DNA from 2 places in the Mesorhizobium sp. genome. Region 1 is predicted to be linked to the other one. Evidence: riboswitches for the same ligand, from Rfam matches in the RefSeq annotation. Region 1 holds a riboswitch; the other holds the start of a gene.

The links. Region 1 has a riboswitch for thiamine pyrophosphate ahead of thiB (thiamine ABC transporter substrate binding subunit). Riboswitches for the same ligand answer to the same signal wherever they lie in the genome.
Region 2: it holds a riboswitch for thiamine pyrophosphate, as region 1 does, so the genes downstream of both, ACO07C_RS00020 (YkoF family thiamine/hydroxymethylpyrimidine-binding protein) here and thiB (thiamine ABC transporter substrate binding subunit) in region 1, are expected to answer to the same signal.

What each region holds. Positions count from the first base shown of each region.
Region 1 covers NZ_OZ245860.1:4,188,747-4,193,080, forward strand. Annotated here, with positions in the region: gene ACO07C_RS19925 (ABC-F family ATP-binding cassette domain-containing protein) at 1-290, opposite strand, end outside; gene ACO07C_RS19930 (thiamine diphosphokinase) at 292-936, opposite strand; TPP riboswitch at 1,022-1,136, shown strand; gene thiB (thiamine ABC transporter substrate binding subunit) at 1,180-2,178, shown strand; gene thiP (thiamine/thiamine pyrophosphate ABC transporter permease) at 2,186-3,805, shown strand; gene thiQ (thiamine ABC transporter ATP-binding protein) at 3,802-4,334, shown strand, end outside.
Region 2 covers NZ_OZ245860.1:425-4,758, forward strand. Annotated here, with positions in the region: gene msrA (peptide-methionine (S)-S-oxide reductase MsrA) at 81-599, shown strand; gene ACO07C_RS00015 (hypothetical protein) at 693-1,019, opposite strand; TPP riboswitch at 1,315-1,428, shown strand; gene ACO07C_RS00020 (YkoF family thiamine/hydroxymethylpyrimidine-binding protein) at 1,419-2,027, shown strand; gene ACO07C_RS00025 (ABC transporter permease) at 2,069-2,893, shown strand; gene ACO07C_RS00030 (ABC transporter ATP-binding protein) at 2,890-3,651, shown strand; gene ACO07C_RS00035 (ABC transporter substrate-binding protein) at 3,654-4,334, shown strand, end outside.

The sequences.
Region 1 (4,334 bases):
TCCGCCGGTCCAAGCCCTGCCTCGACATAGGCGCGGATGTTGGTGAAGCCATCCATATCGGGCATTTGCGGCAGATAGCGCACAGTTGCCGAAGGTTGGCGAAAGACTTCGCCGTCCTGTGGCTCGATCAGGCCAGCCGCGATCTTCAGCAGCGTCGACTTGCCCGAGCCGTTGCGGCCGACAAGCGCGATCTTGTCGCCGGCCGAAGCGGCCAATGCGGCACCGTCGAGCAGCGGCGTGCCGCCGAAGGTGAGTTTTATGCCGTCGAGATTGAGAAGCGGCGGGGCCATGTCAGCTTTCTGGAAGAGGATAAGGGTGAGCCAGCAGCAGCGCGCGACCGCCGCCCAGAGCGATTTCAAGCCGGCCCCTGACCTCGTTGGAAATGGTCAGCGACGAGCCGAATGCGACCTCGACATGATCCAGCGGCCATTTGGCGCCTTTGACCGTGAGGCCGGAGAGGTCCGAGAAACCAAGGACTGAAAACAAGGTGGTGTCGGCGTAGTCGAAGCCGGCTTGTCCCGGCAGCAAGGGGATGGCTTCCTGCGCGCCGCTGGTCAACAGCACTTCCGTCCCGGCCTCGGCCAGCCGCAGACCGAGCGCCAGATGCAGGAAGGCGTGGTCCGCACGCCTGCCGCCGAAGGCTCCAACCAGGATCAGGCGCGTCGCGCCACGCTCGAGTGCGGCGCCAATGGCCAGTTCCCCATCGGTCTTGTCCTTCTCCGCGGGGAAAGTGCGGCGCGGCACGGTGGCCAGATCATCGGGCAGATTGGCTGGTATGGAATCGAAGTCGCCGACCCACAGTTCCGGGACAAGGCCCAACAGCCGCGCATGGCCGATGCCGGCATCGGCGGCGATAATCCGGGAGCCCTCGACCTGGCGGTCGAGCCGCGGCGTGCGGATGAGTTCGCCGCCAAGCAGGATGGTGAATGTGCTCATGCGCGTCGCCCTTACCAGCCCGGCACGGGAAACGGAAGGCGGCAAACTCCACTTGCGTGGTTCGTCGACCGGGCCTATGTGTCGAAACGCTCTAACGGGGTGCCGGACGCGATCTTCGCGGACCGGCTGAGAGGCAACCTTGCCAACCCGCTGAACCTGATCCGGTTTGTACCGGCGGAGGGATTAGACGTTTCGGACAGTCCGACGCCTCAATTCCTTTCAATTCGAACGAAGGAGGCGCCGATGCGCACGCTTTTATACTCTGTTGTCTCAGCCATGGTTGTTGCCCTGTCCGGTCCGGCCTTCGCCAAGGACAAGCTCACCATCTACACCTATGAGAGCTTCACCGCCGACTGGGGTCCCGGTCCCGCCGTGAAGAAGGAATTCGAGGCCGAATGCGGCTGCGATGTCGACTTCGTCTCGGTCGCCGACGGTGTGGCCCTGCTCAACCGCGTCAAGCTGGAAGGCGCCTCGACCAAAGCTGATATCGTGCTCGGCCTCGACACCAATCTCACCGCCGAGGCCAAGGCCACTGGCTTGTTTGCCCCGCACGGCCCGGTTTCGGACGTCAAAGTGCCCGGCGGCTGGACTGACGATACGTTTGTCCCGTTCGACTATGGCTATTTCGCCGTAGTCTATGACACGCAGAAGCTGAAGACGCCGCCAAAGAGCCTCAAGGATCTGGTCGAGGGCAGCGCCGACGACAAGATCGTCATCCAGGACCCGCGCACCTCCACACCCGGCCTCGGCCTGCTGCTCTGGGTCAAGTCCGTCTATGGCGACAAGGCGCCCGAAGCCTGGGCCAAGCTCAAGACCAAGGTGCTGACCGTGACGCCAGGCTGGAGCGAGGCCTACGGCCTGTTCACCAAGGGCGAGGCGCCAATGGTGCTGTCCTACACGACGTCGCCAGCCTATCACATGGTCGCGGAGAAGACCGATCGCTATCAGGCAGCGTCCTTCGAAGAGGGCGAATACCTGCAGATCGAGGTCGCCGGGATCACCACCACCGGAGCCAAGAATCCGCTGGCGGAAAAGTTCCTGGCCTTCATGACCGGGCCGAAGTTCCAGGATGTCATCCCCGAGACCAACTGGATGTTCCCCGCCGGCAAGACCGATGCGCCGCTCAATCCGGCCTTCGACAAACTGGTCAAGCCGACCAAGACCTTGCTGTTCAGCCCTGAGGAAGTCGCCGCCAACCGCAAGGTCTGGGTGGATGAATGGCTGGCTGTGATGAGCAAGTAGACGGGCAATGATGCCGGCGCGTTCGACCGACCCCCGCGTCACCGCCGGCATCGTCGCGCTTGCCGCGATCGCGCTGCTGATCGGCGGTGCGATCGCCGGCCTCCTCCACGAAGGCGTCAGGGATCCCTCGGGTGCGTGGGCGGCCTTCAATCCCTACCTCTTCCGCGTCGTCCGCTTCACCTTGTGGCAGGCGGCGCTGTCAACGCTGCTCTCGGTCGTGCCGGCGTTGTTCGTCGCGCGCGCTTTGTCTCGGCATCCACGCTTCTTCGGACGAAGCTTCATCCTGCAACTGTTCGCCGTGCCGCTGGCGCTGCCGGCCATCGTCGCCGCGCTCGGCATCCTGGCGCTCTACGGCCGTGCCGGTTATTTCGCCGGCGTTTTCACCGCGCTCGGCAACGGAAGCTGGCCGGGCATCTACGGCCTGTCGGGCATCCTCGTTGCGCATGTCTTCTTCAACCTGCCGCTCAGCGTCAGGTTGTTTCTTGAAGCGTTGCAGACGGTGCCCGCCGACCAGTGGCGGCTGGCGAGCCAGCTTGGCATGGGCGCCAGGCCGGCCTTTCGGTTGATCGAGTGGCCCACGCTGCGCGCCGCCATTCCCGGCGTTGCCGGGCTGGTGTTCATGCTTTGCATCACGTCCTTCACAATCGTGCTGACGCTGGGCGGTGGTCCGCGCGCGACGACGCTGGAGGTCGCGATCTATCAGGCGCTGCGCTTTGATTTCGATCCCGCGCTCGCGGTGGCGCTGACAGCGCTGCAGATCGCCTTGACCTTCATCGTGGTGCTGGCCCTGACGCGGCTTGGCGTCAACGTGGTCGGCGATGCCAATCTGCCCGTGGCGCCGCGCCGTTATCTTTCGGCTGGCAGGGCCGAGACCTGGCTCAACGCCGCGCTGATCGTTCTCGCGCTGCTGTTCGTCGCGGGCCCGATGGCGGCGACGGTGATGGCCGGGCTTGGAGCCGATCTCGGCCGCCTGGCCGGCGAGAGCGCGGTGCGGCAGGCGACGCTGACCAGTGCCGTGCTCGCCTTCCTGTCGGCACTGCTCTCGGTGATGCTGTCGCTGTCCCTGGTCATGGCGCGCCGGGCGTTGTCCCTGAACCGGAAGCGCGGTTCGAGGACATTGCTCGAACACGCCACGGATACCGGCGCCGGCTTCGTCCTCGTCGTGCCGCCGATCGTCATCGGCGCAGGCTGGTTCCTGCTGTTGCGCAATGTCAGCGACGTCTTCGCCATCGCGCCGATCATGGTCGTCACCGTCAACGCGGTGATGGCGATGCCCTTCGCTATCCGGGCCGTACGTCCCGCCCATGACGCGGCAAGCGAGCGGCACGAACGGCTTTGTGCGCAGCTCGGTATTTCAGGCTGGAACCGGCTGATACTGGTCGATTGGCCATCACTGCGGCGCCCGCTCGCCACGGCCTTCGCCTTCGCGATGGCGCTGTCGCTGGGCGATCTCGGCGTCATCGCCCTGTTCGGCAGTGATTCCGTGCAGACATTGCCCTATCTGCTGCTGGCGCGCATGGGCAGCTATCGCACCGAGGACGCGGCCGGACTGGCGCTGCTGCTTGGCCTTGTCTGCCTGGCGCTTGTCCTGGCCTCGGACCAGCTGGGGAGGGGACGGAAGGCATGACGCTCGCAAAGGCGCAGGGAGGGGACGGGAACGCAGGTGGAGCCGCCGTGCGGCTCGAGAATGTCTCGTTCAGCTATGGCGAGGCAACGCTCGTTTTCGATGTCAGTTTCGCCGCGGCGAAGATCACCGCCATCATGGGCCCGAGCGGTTCGGGGAAATCGACCCTGCTCAATCTGGTCGCGGGGTTCGAGTCACCGCGCTCCGGCCGCGTGCTGATCGGCGGTATCGATGTCGGCATGGAGCCACCTTCGGCGCGGCCGGTGTCGATGGTGTTCCAGGAGAACAATCTCTTTGCCCATCTTTCAGTTGAACAGAATGTCGGGCTCGGTCGATCGCCTTCATTGCGGTTGAGCGAGGCGGACCGGGTTGCGATCGCCATGGCGATCGATCGCACCGGCCTAGCCGGCAAGGAGAGGCGATTGCCGCGCGAACTCTCCGGCGGCGAACGTCAGCGCGTCGCGCTCGCCCGGGTCCTGGTGCGCGACCGCCCGGTGCTTCTGCTGGACGAGCCCTTTGCCTCACTGGGCCC
Region 2 (4,334 bases), 4.2 Mb from region 1:
GCCGACGTGCCCTTGTCTTGAGCGACTGGACGAAGGCGCCAACAATGCCCATTTATGGAGAAATTCAAAGGAGACGTGATATGGCGACTTCTACCGAACGTGCAGTGCTAGCCGGGGGCTGCTTCTGGGGCATGCAGGATTTGATACGGCGCTATCCCGGCGTCATCTCCACTCGAGTCGGCTACACCGGCGGTGACGTGCCTAATGCCACCTATCGCAATCATGGCACCCATGCGGAAGCCATCGAGATCATCTTCGACCCAAGCCGGATCAGCTATCGCACACTGCTGGAATCGTTCTTCCAGATTCATGACCCCACGACACGCAACCGCCAGGGCAACGATGTCGGAATGAGCTATCGCTCGGCGATCTACTACACCAGCGACGAGCAGAAGCGTGTGGCCGAGGACACCATTGCCGATGTCAATGCCTCGGGCCTCTGGCCCGGCAAGGTCGTCACCGAGGTGGAGCCCGCTGGCTCCTTCTGGCAGGCGGAGCCGGAGCACCAGGATTATCTCGAGAAGTACCCCAATGGCTATACCTGCCATTTCGTCAGACCGGGGTGGAAGCTCCCGGTTCGTGAAAAGGCCGTTTCGTAACACCCGGTGTACGTGGCTTTGCCGAGCAATGAACGCGAAGAAAGGCCATGGAGGGGGTGCTCCACGGCCTTTTCATGACAGAAGGTTCAATGATTACTTGCCACAGTTTTTGTCGTTGACCGTCGGTGCCGCGCTGCCCGGCGATGTTCCCGATGCATCCGCCTGGCTACCCTGCGGGCCGGTCGGGCAGTTCTGATCCGCATTTGAATTCATGCCGGTGGTGCTGTTGGTCGCGTTCGTGTCCACCGAATCCGGTACCGTGGTGTTGGGCGAGGCCGGCGTTACCGGATTCACCGTAACCGACTTGCCGCTGCCACCGCCATCGGCCGCGTTACCAGCGCCGCTACCGGTGCTTTGGGCCATCGCGGACGTGGCAAGACCAACGGTGAGAACAGAAGCTGCGATGATTTTCATGAACATGGTATTTCTCCATTTCTAGACATTTCGTCGCCTTGCGACCGTGGGGACAACCTCTCGATTCGACGAAGGTTCCCCAAAAAATATCGCCGGTTGCAGGGAACCGACGTCCGCAGAGAACGGGCCGAAGCAAGAAGCAACCAGCTCTTTGGCCGGAGGCGGAAAGGATGGCCGGCGCGTATTATCGGGACTACCCCAGCCGTCCAAACCCGGCTACGAGCCCGGCGCCGCAGCCGTGCACTGCAAGCCAGCTTCTGAAAAAAACGCTTTCGCGATCGCTCGAATGGTGCTTTATGGCGTCCATCCACAGGGGTGCTCCGTACGGTCGGGGCTGAGACGGGGGCGGCAAGCCCACAAACCCTAGAAGCTGATCTGGGTAATACCAGCGGAGCGAGGCGGGCTATGTTTTCAGGCGCACAGATTTCCCTATACCCCATGGCCGACGATTTTGTCGGTGTCATCCTTGGAGCGCTCGGCGCTCTCGATCCCTATCGCGACAGGCTCAGGATCGAGACGGACGACATCTCGACCTTGCTGGTCGGGCCGCCCGAGGTGCTGTTTCCGGCCATGCGCGACCTGTTCGTGGCGGCGGCGGCCAGCGGCAAGCACTGCGTGCTTTCGGCGGCCATATCGCGTGGCTGTCCCGGCGAGCCCGATGATCCGATCTGCCGTTCCGACGCGATCGGTGGCCCGGTCGGACCGCTCAGCCTGCGCAAGGCGGCGGCCATCGCAGCCGTGCGGGAAGCCGATGTCACCCGCCAACAGGTGGCGGTGCAGTTCTCGCTTTATGTGATGGGCACCGGCGACCACATGGACGAAATCTACGGCTGCATCGACTTTCTCAAGCAGTCGGGCGTCTTCGACCGTTCCAAGCATTTCTGCACCAGGTTGCGCGGCGACGCCGGGGCTGTGTTCTCGACCTTGAACGAGGCCTTCTGCAGGTTCGGGCCGGGCGCCGGCCACGTAACCCTCGACGTCACGGTCTCGGCCAACAGCCCAACCGCTGTGTGAAGCTACCAGCGCATTCGCGCTGTGTACCAAAGGTTCGTGCCGTGCCCGCTTTACCAGACGCCCGTTCGCACGGGTTCACATCAGCCATCGTCAGGGCTTTGCCGGCCATCGTTTCGGTTGGCATCCTGCTGGTGGCCTGGGAACTCTATGCCCGCTTCTCCGGCATCAAGCCGACAACGCTGCCGGCGCCCTCCCGTGTCTTCGAACAGGCGGTGCTGAACCGCGATGCGCTGGTCGAAAACACCATTCCCACCATCCGCGCCACGCTGCTTGGCTTTGCCTGCTCGCTGAGCGCCGCTTTCGTTCTCTCGATGCTCATCGATTTCTATCGTCCGCTGAGGAGAGCGCTGTTTCCGGTCTTCATCGTCAGCCAGACATTGCCGCTGGTCGCCATCGCGCCGCTGGTCGTGCTGTGGTTCGGCTTCGGCCTGGCGCCCAAGATCATGCTGGTGGCGCTGGTCACCTTCTTTCCGATGCTGGTCGCCCTGGGCCAGGGCTATGAGGCGACCGAAATCGAGATCAGTCAGATGCTGAAGGCCATGGGGGCCGGGCGATGGCGGGTTTTTTTCCTGGCCCGGCTGCCTTCGGCTCTGCCCTATTTTTTCGCCGGTCTGAAGATCTCCATCACCTATGCGGTGGTTGGCGCGATTTTCGCTGAATATGCCGGCGCGGCGAAAGGACTGGGCATCTACATGCTGTCAGCCAAGAACAATTTCCGCCCCGACCTGGTGCTTGCCGCTGTCGGGGTGAGCGCGCTGTTGACGCTGGTCCTGTTCGGGCTGACGGCGCTGATCCAGCACCTTGCCATGCCTTGGGAGCGGGTGGGTAAGGAACGCAGGGAACATGCCGGGGAAGGATCGTCATGACACGGCTTGAACTGCGCAACGTAAGCAAGCGCTTCGGCGACCTCGATGTGCTGGCTGATATCTCGCTCAACGTAGCGCATGGCGAATTCGTCTCAATCCTCGGCCCGTCCGGCGCCGGCAAATCGACGATCTTCCAACTGCTGACCGGCGGGCTGAACGGCGCGCACGGAGAAATGCTGTTCGACGGTGCGCCGCTTGATGACCATGGCCGTCACTTTGCATTCATGCCGCAGCGCGACGCGCTTATGCCGTGGCGGCGCGTCATCGACAACACGACGCTTGGCCTCGAGGTGCAAGGCATCCGCCGCAAGGTGGCACGCATCCGTGTCGAGCCCCTGTTTACCGAATTCGGGCTGGCCGGCTTCGAGCGGCACTACCCGGCGCAGCTTTCCGGCGGCATGCGCCAGCGCGCGGCACTGCTGCGCACGGTCGTGCAAGAGCGCGACATGTTGCTGCTTGACGAGCCCTTCGGCGCGCTTGACGCACTGACCAGGACCAGCATGCAGCGCTGGCTGGAACAGATGTGGCGGCATCACCGCTGGACAGCACTCCTCATCACCCATGATGTGCGCGAAGCGGTGCTCCTGTCCGATCGCATTTATGTGCTTTCGGCGCGTCCCGCCCGCATTGTCGGCGAGATCAAGGTGCGGCTGCCGCGCCCGCGCGATTTCAACGACGCCATGGCGCGCCAGGCCGGCGCGCTCGAAGCGGAAATCCTCGACATCATTCTCAACCCGCGGACCAATCAAAGGACATGACGATGACTGATTTCACGCGCCGGCAGGCCCTGCTGCTGACACTCGCCACCGGCTTTGCCGGGACTTCCCGGTCCTTCGCCCAGTCATCGGCCGGCCAGTCATCGTCCGGCCAGTCGCCGGCGCAAAAGGTCACCGTCGCGCTCGACTGGACCGTCAACACCAATCACATCGGCCTCTTCATCGCCCGCGACAAGGGCTTTTACGCCGATGCCGGCCTGCAGGCCGAGATTCTGCCTTACGGTGATACCGGTTCGGGCACACTGGTCAGCAATCGCATCGCCGACTTCGGCATCAGCGGGGCGCTGGGCCTGTTCACCCAGAAGTCCGCCGGCGCCGACCTGAAAGCCGTCTATGCCGTTGTGCAGCACGAAACGGGGCGCGTGGTCTTCAACGCCGACCGCGCCGGAATCAAAAGCCCCAGAAATCTCGACGGCCTGACCTATGGTGGCTTTGGCAGTGCCTGGGAGAACGCTCTGATCTCGACGATCATCCGCCACGACGGCGGCAAGGGTGATTTCAAGACCGTGACGCTCGGCACTTCGGCCTATGAGGCACTGGCCGATGGCTCCGTCGATTTCACGCTGGAGGTCTCGACCTGGGAAGGCGTAGACGCCGAGTTGAGGGGCATGAAGCAGCGCAGTTTCCGCTATGCCGACTACGGAGTGCCCGACGAACACACCACC